Kordia antarctica: one gene and its partner. The protein of the gene in region 2 interacts with the protein of the main gene of each other region in a pairwise test. Links are inferred from orthologs where the notes say so. Each region holds a gene or a part of one and is shown on either strand. Other genes may lie near its edges. The genes, in order: tsaE and rlmB.

Region 1 (6,778 bases), 1.9 Mb from region 2 along the record:
CACTATTTGTTGGCTTCCAGCATTTCTTGTTCTTTTCGTTCGTATTCTGCAAGTTCTGCATCTATTTTTTTCAAATCTATACCATAAACATACTTATCAAATAACTTTAATCTAATTAAATAGACTATGGGCATTATGATCATCATTATTGGAATTAACCAATAAATTTCAACTTCATCAACAGGATTATTTTCATCATGTATAATACTAAATATTTGAAATGCATACATTGCTATTGGAATTAGAATCACATGATACCACCAATCGCGACAAGTAAAAAACCAAAGTATTAATAATACGAGTGGAACTACTTTGCCTGTTAATAGCCAAGCAATATTATATAAACTTGAGCTACTTTTAAATGTAAACAAGAAAGTTTCCCAGCTTTTTTCATCTGGGAAACTCTCGTATAAATAGAATATATAGGGTGTTGTTGCTATGATTATAGCAACAATGCTACCCGTTACGAGGGACTTGGATTTTCTTCCTGTCGATATTTTGTTCTGTTTCGTATGGGTTGTCTTCATCAGCAATACTGTCTGGGTTACAAGATACAAATAATATTGTTGATACAGCGGCTAAAATATAAAGGTAGAATTTAGTTTTCATAATTAATTTAGTTATTTAGTTTAACGATGTGTCAAACTTATTCAATAACCAACTAATTATCAGAAATATAGCAATATAAATTTTCTACGTACTTTTGTTAGATTTGGGTTCATCCAACAAAAGTCGTAGAAATTGGTATTTTATATCTTTTTAACGTAAGTATTTTCGCGAATATACGTAATTATTTAATTTCTATTTTATTTTCAGCTTCTTTTTCTTTACGCTCATATTCTTCTAGTTCAGCGTCTATTTTTTGTAGGTCAATACCTAAAACATATTTATCATAAAGTCTCAATCGCATCAAGTATACAATAGGGGCTATTACCATAAGTACTATGATAACCCAAAGACTTTCATTTTCATCTATTATATTTGAGCCTTTACTCAATGCTGCAAAAAGTTGGAAACCAAATAGTGTAATAGGTACTAATATTATATGGTACCACCAATGTTTGCAGGTAATAAACCAAAAAATCAATAAATACAAAGGTATTAATTTGCTGACATACAGCCAAATAGCTATGTTAACACTTGAAAATCCATTTTTAGTAAAAGTGTATACACCTATGTCCCATGTTTCTCCCTCGGGAGCAGCTAAATATGAATATGCTACAAATGGGGATATGGCAACAAAAAAGACTATAATACTATCAATGAATATTCTTTTTTTAGACCATGTCTCCTGGTTTGATTTTAATTTTTTCGAGTCCTTGTTCTGTTTCGTATGGGTTGTCTTCATCAGCAATGCTATCTGGATTACAAGATACAAATAAAATTGTTGATACGGCTGCTAATAGGTAAAGGTAGAATTTAGTTTTCATCTGAGTAATTTTAGATTATTTAGTTTAACGATGGGTCAAACTTATTGAATAACCAAAAATTACCTTTAAAAAAAGCATAATATATTTTCTACGTACTTTTGTTAGTTTTATCCAAAATTAACCAAATACATAGAAAATAGTATATTTTATTTATTTCAATGAACTTTTTATTCTAATGATTTATCTTTTTGCTCTTCTTCTTTACGTCTATATTCTTCAAGTTCGGCTTCAATTTTCTTTAAATCAATTCCGTTTACTAATTTATCAAATAATTTAGCTCTTATTAAGTAAACTATTGGAATGATTATCATCATGATAGGTATTACATAATAAATTTCAATCTCATCAATATATGTGTCTCTTTGAAACGACGCATAAAATTGAAATGAAAACATTGCTATAGGAATTAATATAATATGATACCACCAATTTTTACAGGTTAAAAACCAAATTATAACTAATATCAGCGGAATTATTTTACTAGCATAAACCCAAGCAGCTGCTCTAACATCTTCATAATAATTACTAGTGATAGTAAAGTAATCATTTTTCCAAACTTCTGTACTTGGAAAACTTTCATATAATTGAAACAAATAAGGAGTAATAGCAATAAGTATTACAACCAAACTATCCCTTAATATTGCCTTATTAATGAGTTTGCGGCGGTGGCTTAAGTTTACTTCTTTCGATTCCTTCTTCGGTTTGGTATGGGTTGTCTTCGTCTGCAATGCTATCTGGGTTACAAGACACAAATGTTACTGATGCAAATACGACTGCTGCAAAAATATAATTTCTTAATTTCATTTTGTTAGGTTTTAGTTTTACGATGAAGCAAACTTATATATTAACCAAATGATTTTCAGAAAAGTATCATATTCTATTTTCTACGTACTTTTATCAATTTTTTACTTTTTTTGTATCTATAAGAATTTTCTTAAATATACTATAAAAGTCATTTATTTGTCAGTCTTTTAGGTTTATTTTACGGTTAAAGTTCTTAGTTTTCGGTAAAGTGTTCAATTTTTTAGATGAATAGAACGCATTTGTTCATTAATCTTATTAATTTTCACTTCTGTAATTTCTTCAGGCAATAAATTTTCAATGCGTTCAGGCCATTCTATGAAGCACCAAGCATCACTATACAAATACTCTTCAATGCCAATATCATAGGCTTCAATTTCGTCTTCTATTCGGTAACAATCAAAATGATAGATTATTTCTTTGTCAGTTCTATATTCGTTTACAATTGAAAATGTCGGACTGTTTGTCAACTCGTTTACACCTAATTGTTTTGCCAATACTTTGATCAAGGTCGTTTTGCCAACACCCATTTCACCATGAAAAGTAATAATTTTATGTTGAGATTCCTCAAGAATAGCCGCAGCTATTGTTTCTATTTCAGAAAGATTATATTCTATTTGCACTAATATTCAAAATTTTGAGACTTCGCGCCAAATTTACTAAATTTTCTCCAATAGTGCATAAAATCACTTGCTGCACTTGTTTTTAACATCTTATCTTGGCGATAAAACCGCAAACGGAATAATCATTTCTTCCAACGAAACGCCACCATGTTGATACGTATTTCTAAAATAACTCACATAATGATTGTAATTATTCGGATACGCAAAAAACAAATCGGTCTTGGCAAAAATAAACGAACTACTCATGTTAATCACTGGCAAATGAATACTTCTCGGATCTTTAGCCGCTAAAACATCTTTTTGTTCGTACGTTAAACTTCTTCCTGTTTTATAGCGTAAATTCAAACTTGTGTTTTTATCGCCAACTACTTTTGAAGGATGTTTTACATTAATAGTTCCGTGATCGGTAGTAATAATCAATTTAAACCCTAAACGTTGCGATTGCTGAATGATATCCAACAACGGAGAATTCTTAAACCAACTTACTGTTAACGATCTATATGCTTTGTCGTCTGAAGCTAATTCTTTTACAACGTCCATTTCGGTTTTAGCGTGTGAGAGCATGTCTACGAAGTTATAAACCACTACCGTTAAGTCATTATCTTTTTGCGATTTAAAGTTGTCTGCGAGCTTCCTTCCGCCTCGTAAGCTTGTTATTTTGTGATATTCATGCTTAATATCCAACCCTAAACGCTTCAATTGCGCTTTTAAGAAATCATTCTCATGCAAATTCTTTCCACCTTCATCGGTATCATTCTTCCAATATTGAGGATGTAACTTTTCCATGTCGGAAGGCATCAAGCCCGAAAAAATAGCATTTCTAGCATATTGTGTCGCCGTTGGCAGAATACTCACAAACGGAACCTCTTTCTCTTTTTTATAATGTGCATTCAAAATTGGTTCAAAAGCTCTCCATTGATCATAACGTAAATTATCAACGACAACTAATAAAGTTGGTTGTGCTTTGCTAATTTCGGGAGCTATTAATTGTCTGAATAAAGTATGTGACATAATTGGTGCTTCGTCGTCACCAAACCATTTCGGATACATTTTATCAACAAACTTTCCAAACTGTACATTGGCTTCATGCTTCTGCGATTCCAAAATTTCAAACATTCCAGTATCTTCAATATCTTCCAATTGCAATTCCCAATAAATCAATTTCTGATACAACTCAATCCATTCTTCAATCGAATTTACCATTGCCATATCCATTGCAATCTTTCTAAATTCTTGCTGATAATTAGAAGTCGTCTTCTCAGAAATCAATCGCGAATGATCCAAATTTTTCTTCAAACTCAATAAAATCTGATTCGGATTCACAGGTTTTATCAAATAATCGGCAATCTTAGAACCAATTGCTTCTTCCATAATATACTCTTCTTCACTCTTGGTAATCATTACCACAGGAAGGTTATTTTGTTTCTCTTTCAATTCAGCTAATGTTTCCAAACCCGTCAAACCAGGCATGTTTTCATCCAACAAAACAATATCAAAATTTTGTTCATCAATCATTTCAATAGCTTCTGTACCGCTTGTGCACGTTGTAACTTCGTAGTTTTTCTTCTCTAAAAAGAGAATATGTGGTTTTAACAAATCAATTTCGTCATCAACCCAAAGAATCTTGAATGTACTCATATATCTTTAATTTTGTAAATTATTAGTAAGGCTTGGCATTATGTACTTATATTTGTGCTTATTCCAAAAAAAATGTATAAAAACTTAGAAGTTGAATACTAGAAATAAGCTTAAAATATTAAACGACCCAATTTACGGATTTATTACAATTCCTAATGCGCTCATCTTTGATTTAATTGAACATAAATATTTTCAGCGCTTACGCAGAATTTCACAAATGGGCATGTCATACTTGGTATATCCAGGTGCGCATCATACTCGATTTCATCATGCGTTGGGTTGTATGCACTTAATGCAAAAAGCGATCCAAGTTCTTTGTTTTAAAGGTGTTGAAATTTCAGAAGATGAAAAACAAGCACTACTAATTGCCATTCTATTACACGATATTGGTCACGGACCTTTCTCGCATGCAATGGAACACAGCATTGTAAATAGTGTGACTCATGAAGAGATTTCACTCTTATTAATGGAACAATTAAACAAAGAATTTAACGGAAGTTTAACGCTTGCCATCGAAATATTCAAAGGAAACTACCCAAGAAAATTCATGTATCAGTTAATATCTGGTCAAATTGACATGGATAGAGCCGATTATCTAAAACGAGACAGTTTTTATACAGGAGTTGCAGAAGGAAACATCAATTCGGAACGAATCATTACGATGTTAAGTGTGGTTGATGATGAATTAGTAATTGAAGAAAAAGGGATTTATTCTGTTGAAAAATTTCTGGTTGCCAGACGCTTAATGTATTGGCAAGTATACTTACATAAAACGAGTCTGGCTGCGGAACAACTGCTCATTCGTGTACTAAAAAGAGCCAAAGAATTAACGCTTCAAGGAACACAATTACAAGCAAGTGCGGCATTGTCTTTTTTCATTCAAAATGAAATCTCTATTGACGACTTTAATTATGATGTTTTAGATCGATTTGCCAAACTAGACGATTACGATATTGTTTCAGCAATGAAAGAATGGATGAGCGAAAACGACTTTGTGCTATCAAATCTTTGCAAAATGATTATCAATCGTGATTTATTAAAAGTCAAAATCAAAAACAAAAAGATTTCGAGCAAAAAGCTTCAAATCGAAACACAAAACTTGATGAATGAATACAACATTACAGCAGCGGAAGCGGCGTACTTTGTGTTCTCAGGCGAAATATCCAATCAAGCATACAAAACCACAAGTCAGAACATAAACATCTTACTCAAGTCAGGAAAAGTACAAGATGTTGTCAAAGCTTCTGGTCAACTAAACCTAAAAGCATTGTCAAAAATGGTAACTAAATATTATATATGTTACCCAAAAGACAAACTTTAGGAGTTTTTTTATACTTTTGCGATAATGAAGTTTACAGCGACACAAATAGCAGGTATTCTAGAAGGAGATATCGTAGGTGATCCAAACACCGAAGTTTCTAAACTTTCTAAAATAGAAGAAGGCATGGAAGGTTCTTTGACTTTCTTAGCTAATCCGAAATATACGCAGTACATATATAGCACGCGCGCTTCCATTACAATTGTCAACAAAGATTTTATAGCGGAAGATAATATAAAAACAACGTTAATCAAGGTTGAAGATGCTTACGAATCGTTCTCTAAAATTTTGGAATATTACGATAAAGTAAAGCTAAATAAGGTCGGAATTGAGCAGCCTGCATTCATATCTGAATCTGCCAAATATGGTAAAGAACTCTACTTTGGTGCGTTCTCATACATGGGAGATAACGTAAAAATGGGTGATTATGTAAAAGTATATCCAAACGCTTATATTGGTGATAATGTCACTATTGGAAACAATGTGGTTATTTTCGCTGGCGCTAAAATTTACTCTGAGTCAGTTATTGGCGACAATTGTGTTATTCATAGTGGCGCTATCGTTGGAGCCGATGGTTTTGGCTTTGCGCCAGATAAAAATGGAGAGTTTCATAAAATTCCGCAAACTGGAAATGTAATTCTAGAAGATGATGTTGATGTAGGAGCAGGAACCACAATTGATAGAGCAACAATGGGCTCAACAATCATTAGAAAAGGAGTAAAGCTCGACAATCAAATTCAAATTGCACACAATGTAGAAATTGGTAAAAACACCGTAATTGCAGCGCAAACTGGAATTGCAGGATCTGCCAAAATTGGAGAAAACTGTATGATTGGCGGACAAGTTGGAATTGTAGGTCATATTACTATTGGAAATAATGTTAGAATCCAGGCACAATCAGGAATAAGTAGAAATATAAAAGATGGGGAAATAGTACAAGGTTCACCAGCTATAAATTATGGAGATTA
Region 2 (6,803 bases):
GCGATAGTAATGCAGGAATGACTTCAAAGCTTGGATTTTCTGTGGTAGCACCAATTAAAGTTACCCAACCTTTTTCCACAGCACCAAGTAAAGAATCTTGTTGCGATTTGCTAAAACGATGAATTTCATCAATAAAAAGAATTGGGTTTTTAGTCGTAAACAACCCATTTTCTTGTTTTGCACGTAGAATGATTTCTCGTACGTCTTTTACACCAGAACTTATCGCGCTAAGCGAATAAAAAGGACGCTTTGACGTAGTTGCAATAATATTAGCCAACGTTGTTTTTCCTGTTCCTGGTGGTCCCCAAAGTAGGAGTGAAGGAATTAATCCTTTTTCTATTTGTCGGGTAAGTACACCAGTTTCTCCAACAAGATGTTCTTGACTGATATAGTCTTCTAATGTTTTCGGACGAATGCGTTCCGCTAATGGTTCATTCATTAGGCAAAAATAAGGCATTTGTCCAAATTATGCATTAGAAGTTTCTATAAGGTGTTGCAACTACAAATTTTACTATTTTTTTGGTGGAATCTGTAGTTGCATATATTTTTACATTAGGTTATAATTTCTAAGATTTTTTTCCTGCAGATACTTTTGCAGCATGTCTTATAGCACATGTTATATCTCTTCCATTTTTATCAAAAATGCGTCCACAATTTCCACCAGCTATAAGACCAGCAGCATCTACAAATATTCTTCCAACAGCTCGTCCAAAGTCTTCAAATAAGTTTTTTTGGAGCATTCCTATTTTATTTCCTTGCCTGTTATTATTTGAATTCATGTGTAGTAAGCGGTAATTCCAAGGATGTGAGCTATCGAGTGTGGCATTTATCCAATAACTATAACTATTTTTAGCAATACTACACGCTCCTAACATGTTGGCTGCATAATTCCCTGTTCCTGCAGTTTGGTCATATATTACTGGATAGTTAGCAATGATAAAGTTTTCAAATGCTTCAATTTCGGCAGTGAATTCTGCCACGCTTTTGTATGTACTATTTTCAATAGAGATTGCATTGTCAAAAATAGTAAATAGCATATCTGTCAATGGTGCATCTTCAGGTTTAATATAATTCATGTTTACGAGCACATTGGAAGCGTTGTTCAGATCGTCATACATTCCTTCAAGCATTGTCAATTCTGTTTCGTGAGTTTGCCAATCAGTGCAATTGCAAGTTGAGTTATCAAAATAAGCGTCGCTATAGGTATCACCAAAATAGAAAATGTCTTGCAAGGATGCAGTATTAAAATTAGGCATCGTAGCAATGTGATCCATCGCAAGATTGTGAGATATTCCGTAACCGTCAAAATCACTTATGGATTTTAGATTCGTTTCTTGAGAGGTTGTCTCGCTTGTGTTTTCTTCTAAATTACAAGAAAAAATGATAAGCATTAGTAATGTTAGAATGGTTGATTTTTTTTTCATAATAGTTGTTATTTAGTTGATTGTCAGATAATTTACGATTTAAAAATGTATTTTTAATACGTGAACACCGTATTTTTTTAGAGGAAAAACCCTGATTAAATAACTGTTTTTTCTAGGTGACAATTTTTCATGCGAACTAATTTTGGCTGATTTTTTGACTACTTGATGTAAAATTATTTATGAATTCTAATCAACAACCTTTTGTATTTACGCCACAAGTCGTACTACTACCATTTTTGTTTATACTATTAATTTGGTTAGTATATTGGTCTGAAATACGTTTTGGATTCCGTTTTAATGAATATGGCGTGTATCCAAGAACATTGAAAGGATTGCGAGGAATTTTACTGAGTCCGTTTATTCATGGAAGCTTGAAACATCTTTGGAATAATACAATTCCGCTATTTTTGCTGAGTGCAGCAATTATTTATTTTTATAGATCGCAACGTTGGATGATCTTTTTGATTGGATTGTTTGGCTCAGGATTGATCACGTGGATTATTGGGCGAGAAGCAAATCATATTGGCGCAAGTGGATTTATTTATGTGTTGATGAGTTTTATCTTTTTTAAAGGAGTTATAACGAAGTATTACAGATTCGTCGCGGTATCGCTGATTATTATGTTTTTATATGGAGGAATGTTGTGGTATTTGTTTCCTATAGAACCACATATTTCTTGGGAAGGTCACTTAGGTGGATTTACCACTGGGTTTTTATTAGCTGTTTTTCTTCCCGTAGTATATGCAAAAGATACGTACGAGTGGGAAAAAGAGGAGTTTGTCCCAGAAAATGATCCTTTTATGAAACATTTTGATGCGGACGGAAATTTTATTGAAACGTTGCCTGATGAAGTAGAAGAAATACCGCAAGCGCTGCCACAGATAAAAGTAAATTATATCTATGTTGATACTTCTAAAATTAATGAAGAAGAGTAGTTAGGCTAAACGTTGTCGTATAATTTCATATAAAAATGCGCCACATGCAACCGAAACATTTAGAGAAGCAATTTCTCCTAGTATTGGTAATTTTGCATGATGATCTACAATTTTTAAGATTGAAGACGAAACACCTTTTCCTTCAGAACCCATTACAATAGCAACTGGCACGGTGAAATCTACATCGTACAATGTGTTTTCGGTTTTTTCAGTTGCAGCAATAATTTGTATGCCTGAACTTTGTAAATGATAGATAGCATCTTTGATGTGATCAACTTTACAGATTGGCATTTTGAAGATAGCACCAGCCGAAGTTTTTACGGAGTCTGCATTTACAGGTGCGCCACCTTTTTTCTGAATGATGATTCCATCGACTCCAGTACATTCTGCTGTACGGATAATGGCTCCAAAATTACGAACATCACTTAGTTGATCTAAGATTAGAAACTTAGGAATTCTTCCAGATTCTATGACACTTATAACTAATGTATCAAGATCATGAAATTCTATGGGAGAAACTAATGCAACAACACCTTGATGATTTTTTTTGGTAAGTCTATTTAGTTTTTCTGGTGGAACAAACGAAGTACTGATTGCGTTTGTACGCAATAGTTGGTCTAATTCATTGAATAAGTCGCCTCTAAGCCCTTTTTGAATAAAAACCTTATCAATTGTGCTTCCTGAATTGATTGCCTCTATAATGGCTCTTATACCAAATATTTGTGTGTTATTGTCTTGCATGGGACAAAGATAAAATAAAAAACCACCCAATTGGGTGGTTTTTTGAATGTATTATGTTGTTATTTTTACATTGGTGTGTAAACAGAAACTCCGTTTTCTCCGTATCCTTCGCAGAACCAAGAAGTAGTCATAACTCCAGTAGCAACATTTACTTCGTTAACTCCTCCATTTAATGGAATAACAGCTCCCCAAGGGTCACTTTGGTTTTCCCATTGAATTTTGTTACAAGAGTTGCTGAATGTAAAGTCAAAACTAGTTGGACCAGTTCCGTAAGCAGCACCGTAAGGACCACCATTGTAAAGACCTCCTGAGAAATCTTGTACAAAGAAAGTTCCATCTCCATTATCAACAATCGCCATAACTTCTGTGTTAGGGTTAAAGTTTGGAAGGAAATCATGGTATCCGTAATTAGTAGTAACACTGTACATTCCACCTAAGTCTAATGTAAGATCACATACTAAGTTTACTCTGTGACGTACTGTCGAAGATCCGTCTGATAATCCAACAGAAACTCCTCTTGTTGCTGATTGTAACACGATATCAAAAGAGATATCAGAAGATACTAAAGCAGTAGCAGCAGTTGGTGTAAGATTTAAGTTAATCAAAGCAGTATTCGTATTAGCAGCAAAGGTTACAGCACCACTAACAGAAATTGCGTTACTTGATACACCTACTACATCTTCGATAGCGTAAGTTACATTTACTGCAGTTAAGTTAATAGGAGCAGTAAAGTTTACAGGAACAGTAATTAACGTCAAAGAGTTATCTACAGAACTTGTAGTTACTTCCGTTGGGAATTCTATCCATCCTGATTCAGGATCTGATTGAAATCTATTACCATCATCACTTACACAGCTATATGTAAATACTAATACCAAAGGTAAGATGAATAATTTTATAATTTTTTTCATAACAAAGTTATTATATTTTAGTTAATGTATACGTAGTTGTAGCTACAGAACCACATATTTCGTCGATGTCTTCATCGAAAATAAATGTAATTGATGTATCATCTCCAACAGTATATGATCCTAGTGATGTTGCAGGTCCGAATGCGATAGATCCACCACATCCAACTCCTGAAACTTGTCCGTCAAGAAGCCCTTTAGATGTAGTTGTACCACATACAAAGCTAAAAGAGAAATCAACTGGTGGATTAGAAAACCCAAAACTTGGGTAACATTTCACATTGAAGGTTCTTTCAGTTGATGCAGTTCCACCAACTAATTCAACATTTATTGCTGTTCCTAATGCTGGAGCAAATCCAGCAGCAGCGATACCACCTGATACGAAATCTAAAGTATACATACCAGTAGCGAAAGTTGCGTCAATAGGGCAAATTTCTACTAATGATAGTGTATGAATTTGGGTACTTCCAATTCCTCCGTCTACTGAATCAATTTTTAATGATAAAGTTTCACCTGAAGTTGTCAATCCGTCATCCATACCCATAACAGTTAAAGTTCCAAAGAACTCGTTAGCAGGAATCGTAACAGTAGTAGGAAATGAATACATTCCACTTGTAGCAGTTGTATTATCAGCGTCAACAGAAACATTTACTGTTCTTGCTGATGAAGATGTAGTACTTACACCTACAGATACATCTATTGTGTTGGTACTATTGATCTCAACTTCTAATGTAGAAGATGTTCCATTAAAGTATGCCAAAGTTTGGCTACCATCATATATTGGTGATTGTGTCTCTTCACACGAAGTGAACATAAACAACACACCTATGAAAAGTATTGCGATTTTTTTCATTACTTTCTTTTTTTAGTTTATTAGTACCCTGAATTCTGGGTCATGTTAGGGTTAGCATTAATTTCAGCTTGCGGTATTGGGAAAGTAAATTTCTCAGATGAAACCGGAAGTGAACATGGAATACCACCAACACAATCGTTAGCAGCTCTATCAATACCTTCATTTAAGATATTTCTGTATCTTTTAATATCAACATACCTGAAACCTTCGTAGCATAACTCTAATCTTCTTTCAGCTTTTACATCAGTAATAGCTTCATTTAAAGAAGTGTAAGTCGCTGTTGTTTGAGGTGTGTTAAATCTAGCATTTCTAACAGCATTCACGTCTGCAGCAGCAGCAGCGAAATCTGGAGCAGCTTTTCTAGCATGCGCCTCAGCTCTGATTAAATAGATTTCAGAAAGTCTCATTGCTTTGTAATCATTGATATAATTAGTATCAGCACCAGCTGGATACTTTCCAATAGTTAATTCAGGAGGCGTAGCACCTGGATTACTTGCAGGATCAACATTTACAGTACGACGAACATCTCCAGCAGCAAAAAGTCCAAATAACCCGGTAGACATTTCGATAAAATCACCACCTGTACCTGTAAAAATCCAGTTGAAGGCAATACTACTGTTGTTTCCTTGTACGTTGTCAAATTTGAAGATAACTTCTGTTGTGTCAGTATCTCCGTTAAACATTGCAGCATACTGTGTTTGGTTAGCTAATGAATAGCTAGCAATCAATGTATTTGCATTAGAAATAGCTGTCGTGTAATCTCCACTGTACAATGCTACTCTAGCTCTTAAGAAAGTGATAAAATCACGAGTCGCGAAGTTCTTATCAGTAGAACTTGTTGGCATTAAGCTAGCAGCTAGTGTAAGATCGTTTTCAATTTCAGTTACGATTTCTCCAACAGTTTGTCTTGCAGGAAAATCAGATGTAGATACAGTATTTTGATAGAAAACACCTAAAGAAGCAGAATTTAATAAATCCTCCGAATAGTATGTTAATAAATCATGGTGTAAATACGCTCTGAATGCATAACACTGAGCTAATATATTGTTGTAAGAGCCAGTTTCACCAGATGTTGGTGTAATTACAGAAGCTCCAGCTAATACACGGTTAAAGTTGTTAATCGCGTTGTATCTATCTCCCCAAGTTCCTTGGTCACCATTTTGAGAGTTCAATAATTGGTTCAACAGGTTTAATTGCTGACCTCCATTGTCTTTTCCGATTTTGGTATTATCTGAAAAGATAGAGTTAAATGAGATTAAACTAGCTTGTCCACCTCCACGATTTATACTGTTTATAGCTCCACGTAATCCTGCTTCTAAATCAGAAACACTTTGATAGGCGGTTTCTTCAACCAAACTATCTACTGGAAAACGTTCTAATTGATCGTCACAACTTACTGCGAAGAGTAAGGTGACAATAATTGGTATTAGAAAATATTTTTTCATTTTTTATTTTTTAAAAGTTTAAGTCAAATCCTAAAGAGAAAGTTCTTGGAACTGGATAATCAAAGAAACCAGTATTTTGGTTACTTTCAGGATCAAATCCTCTCCATTTTGTCCATGTTACTAAGTTAGTACCCTGAACATAAACTCTCAATCCAGATAAGATATTTGTTTTTTCTAAGATTTTAGAATCAACTTTGTATGATAATGAAACGTTTCTTAAACGTAAGAATGAAGCATCTTCAAGATATCGATCTCCATCAACTGCACGTAAACCTCCAAACGATAATGCTGGAATGTCAGTTACTTGTCCTGGAGTAGTCCATGCATTTAAGATACTAGTTGACTGGTTAGCAAATCCTGCTAATCCTACATCTTCTACAATCGCTAATGAACTATTTTGTCTATATCTGTCTGCTGAAAATGAGAATAACGAACTTAGTGTAAATCCTTTATAAGTGATGTCAGCTCCGAAACCTCCAGTATATGATGGATCGAAA

The links.
Region 1: the proteins of rlmB (region 2) and tsaE interact in binary tests that used the Escherichia coli proteins (3 or more experiments, as listed by UniProt). The link is inferred for Kordia antarctica from one-to-one orthologs.

The regions. Positions count from the first base shown.
Region 1 is NZ_CP019288.1:404,728-411,505, forward strand. The notes cover bases 1,151-4,076. They hold tsaE (tRNA (adenosine(37)-N6)-threonylcarbamoyltransferase complex ATPase subunit type 1 TsaE), read right to left. Parts: upstream 2,855-4,076; coding sequence 2,447-2,854; downstream 1,151-2,446. Other genes in these bases: IMCC3317_RS01815 (hypothetical protein), read right to left, coding at 1,151-1,348; IMCC3317_RS01820 (hypothetical protein), read right to left, coding at 1,598-2,056; IMCC3317_RS23640 (hypothetical protein), read right to left, coding at 2,079-2,234; porX (T9SS response regulator signal transducer PorX), read right to left, coding at 2,945-4,076. Also shown: IMCC3317_RS01810 (hypothetical protein), read right to left, coding at 3-527; more of IMCC3317_RS01815, read right to left, coding at 791-1,150; more of porX, read right to left, coding at 4,077-4,492; IMCC3317_RS01835 (HD domain-containing protein), read left to right, coding at 4,584-5,813; lpxD (UDP-3-O-(3-hydroxymyristoyl)glucosamine N-acyltransferase), read left to right, coding at 5,838-6,778. UniProt on the Escherichia coli protein: Required for the formation of a threonylcarbamoyl group on adenosine at position 37 (t(6)A37) in tRNAs that read codons beginning with adenine.
Region 2 is NZ_CP019288.1:2,294,043-2,300,845, reverse strand. What follows is about bases 1,231-4,181. They hold rlmB (23S rRNA (guanosine(2251)-2'-O)-methyltransferase RlmB), read right to left. Parts: upstream 3,101-4,181; coding sequence 2,360-3,100; downstream 1,231-2,359. Other genes in these bases: IMCC3317_RS09235 (hypothetical protein), read right to left, coding at 4,022-4,181; IMCC3317_RS09240 (hypothetical protein), read right to left, coding at 3,166-4,011; IMCC3317_RS09250 (rhomboid family intramembrane serine protease), read left to right, coding at 1,604-2,359; IMCC3317_RS09255 (hypothetical protein), read right to left, coding at 1,231-1,424. In the rest of the region: IMCC3317_RS09260 (replication-associated recombination protein A), read right to left, coding at 1-439; more of IMCC3317_RS09255, read right to left, coding at 567-1,230; more of IMCC3317_RS09235, read right to left, coding at 4,182-4,861; IMCC3317_RS09230 (RagB/SusD family nutrient uptake outer membrane protein), read right to left, coding at 4,882-6,306; IMCC3317_RS09225 (SusC/RagA family TonB-linked outer membrane protein), read right to left, coding at 6,317-6,803. UniProt on the Escherichia coli protein: Specifically methylates the ribose of guanosine 2251 in 23S rRNA.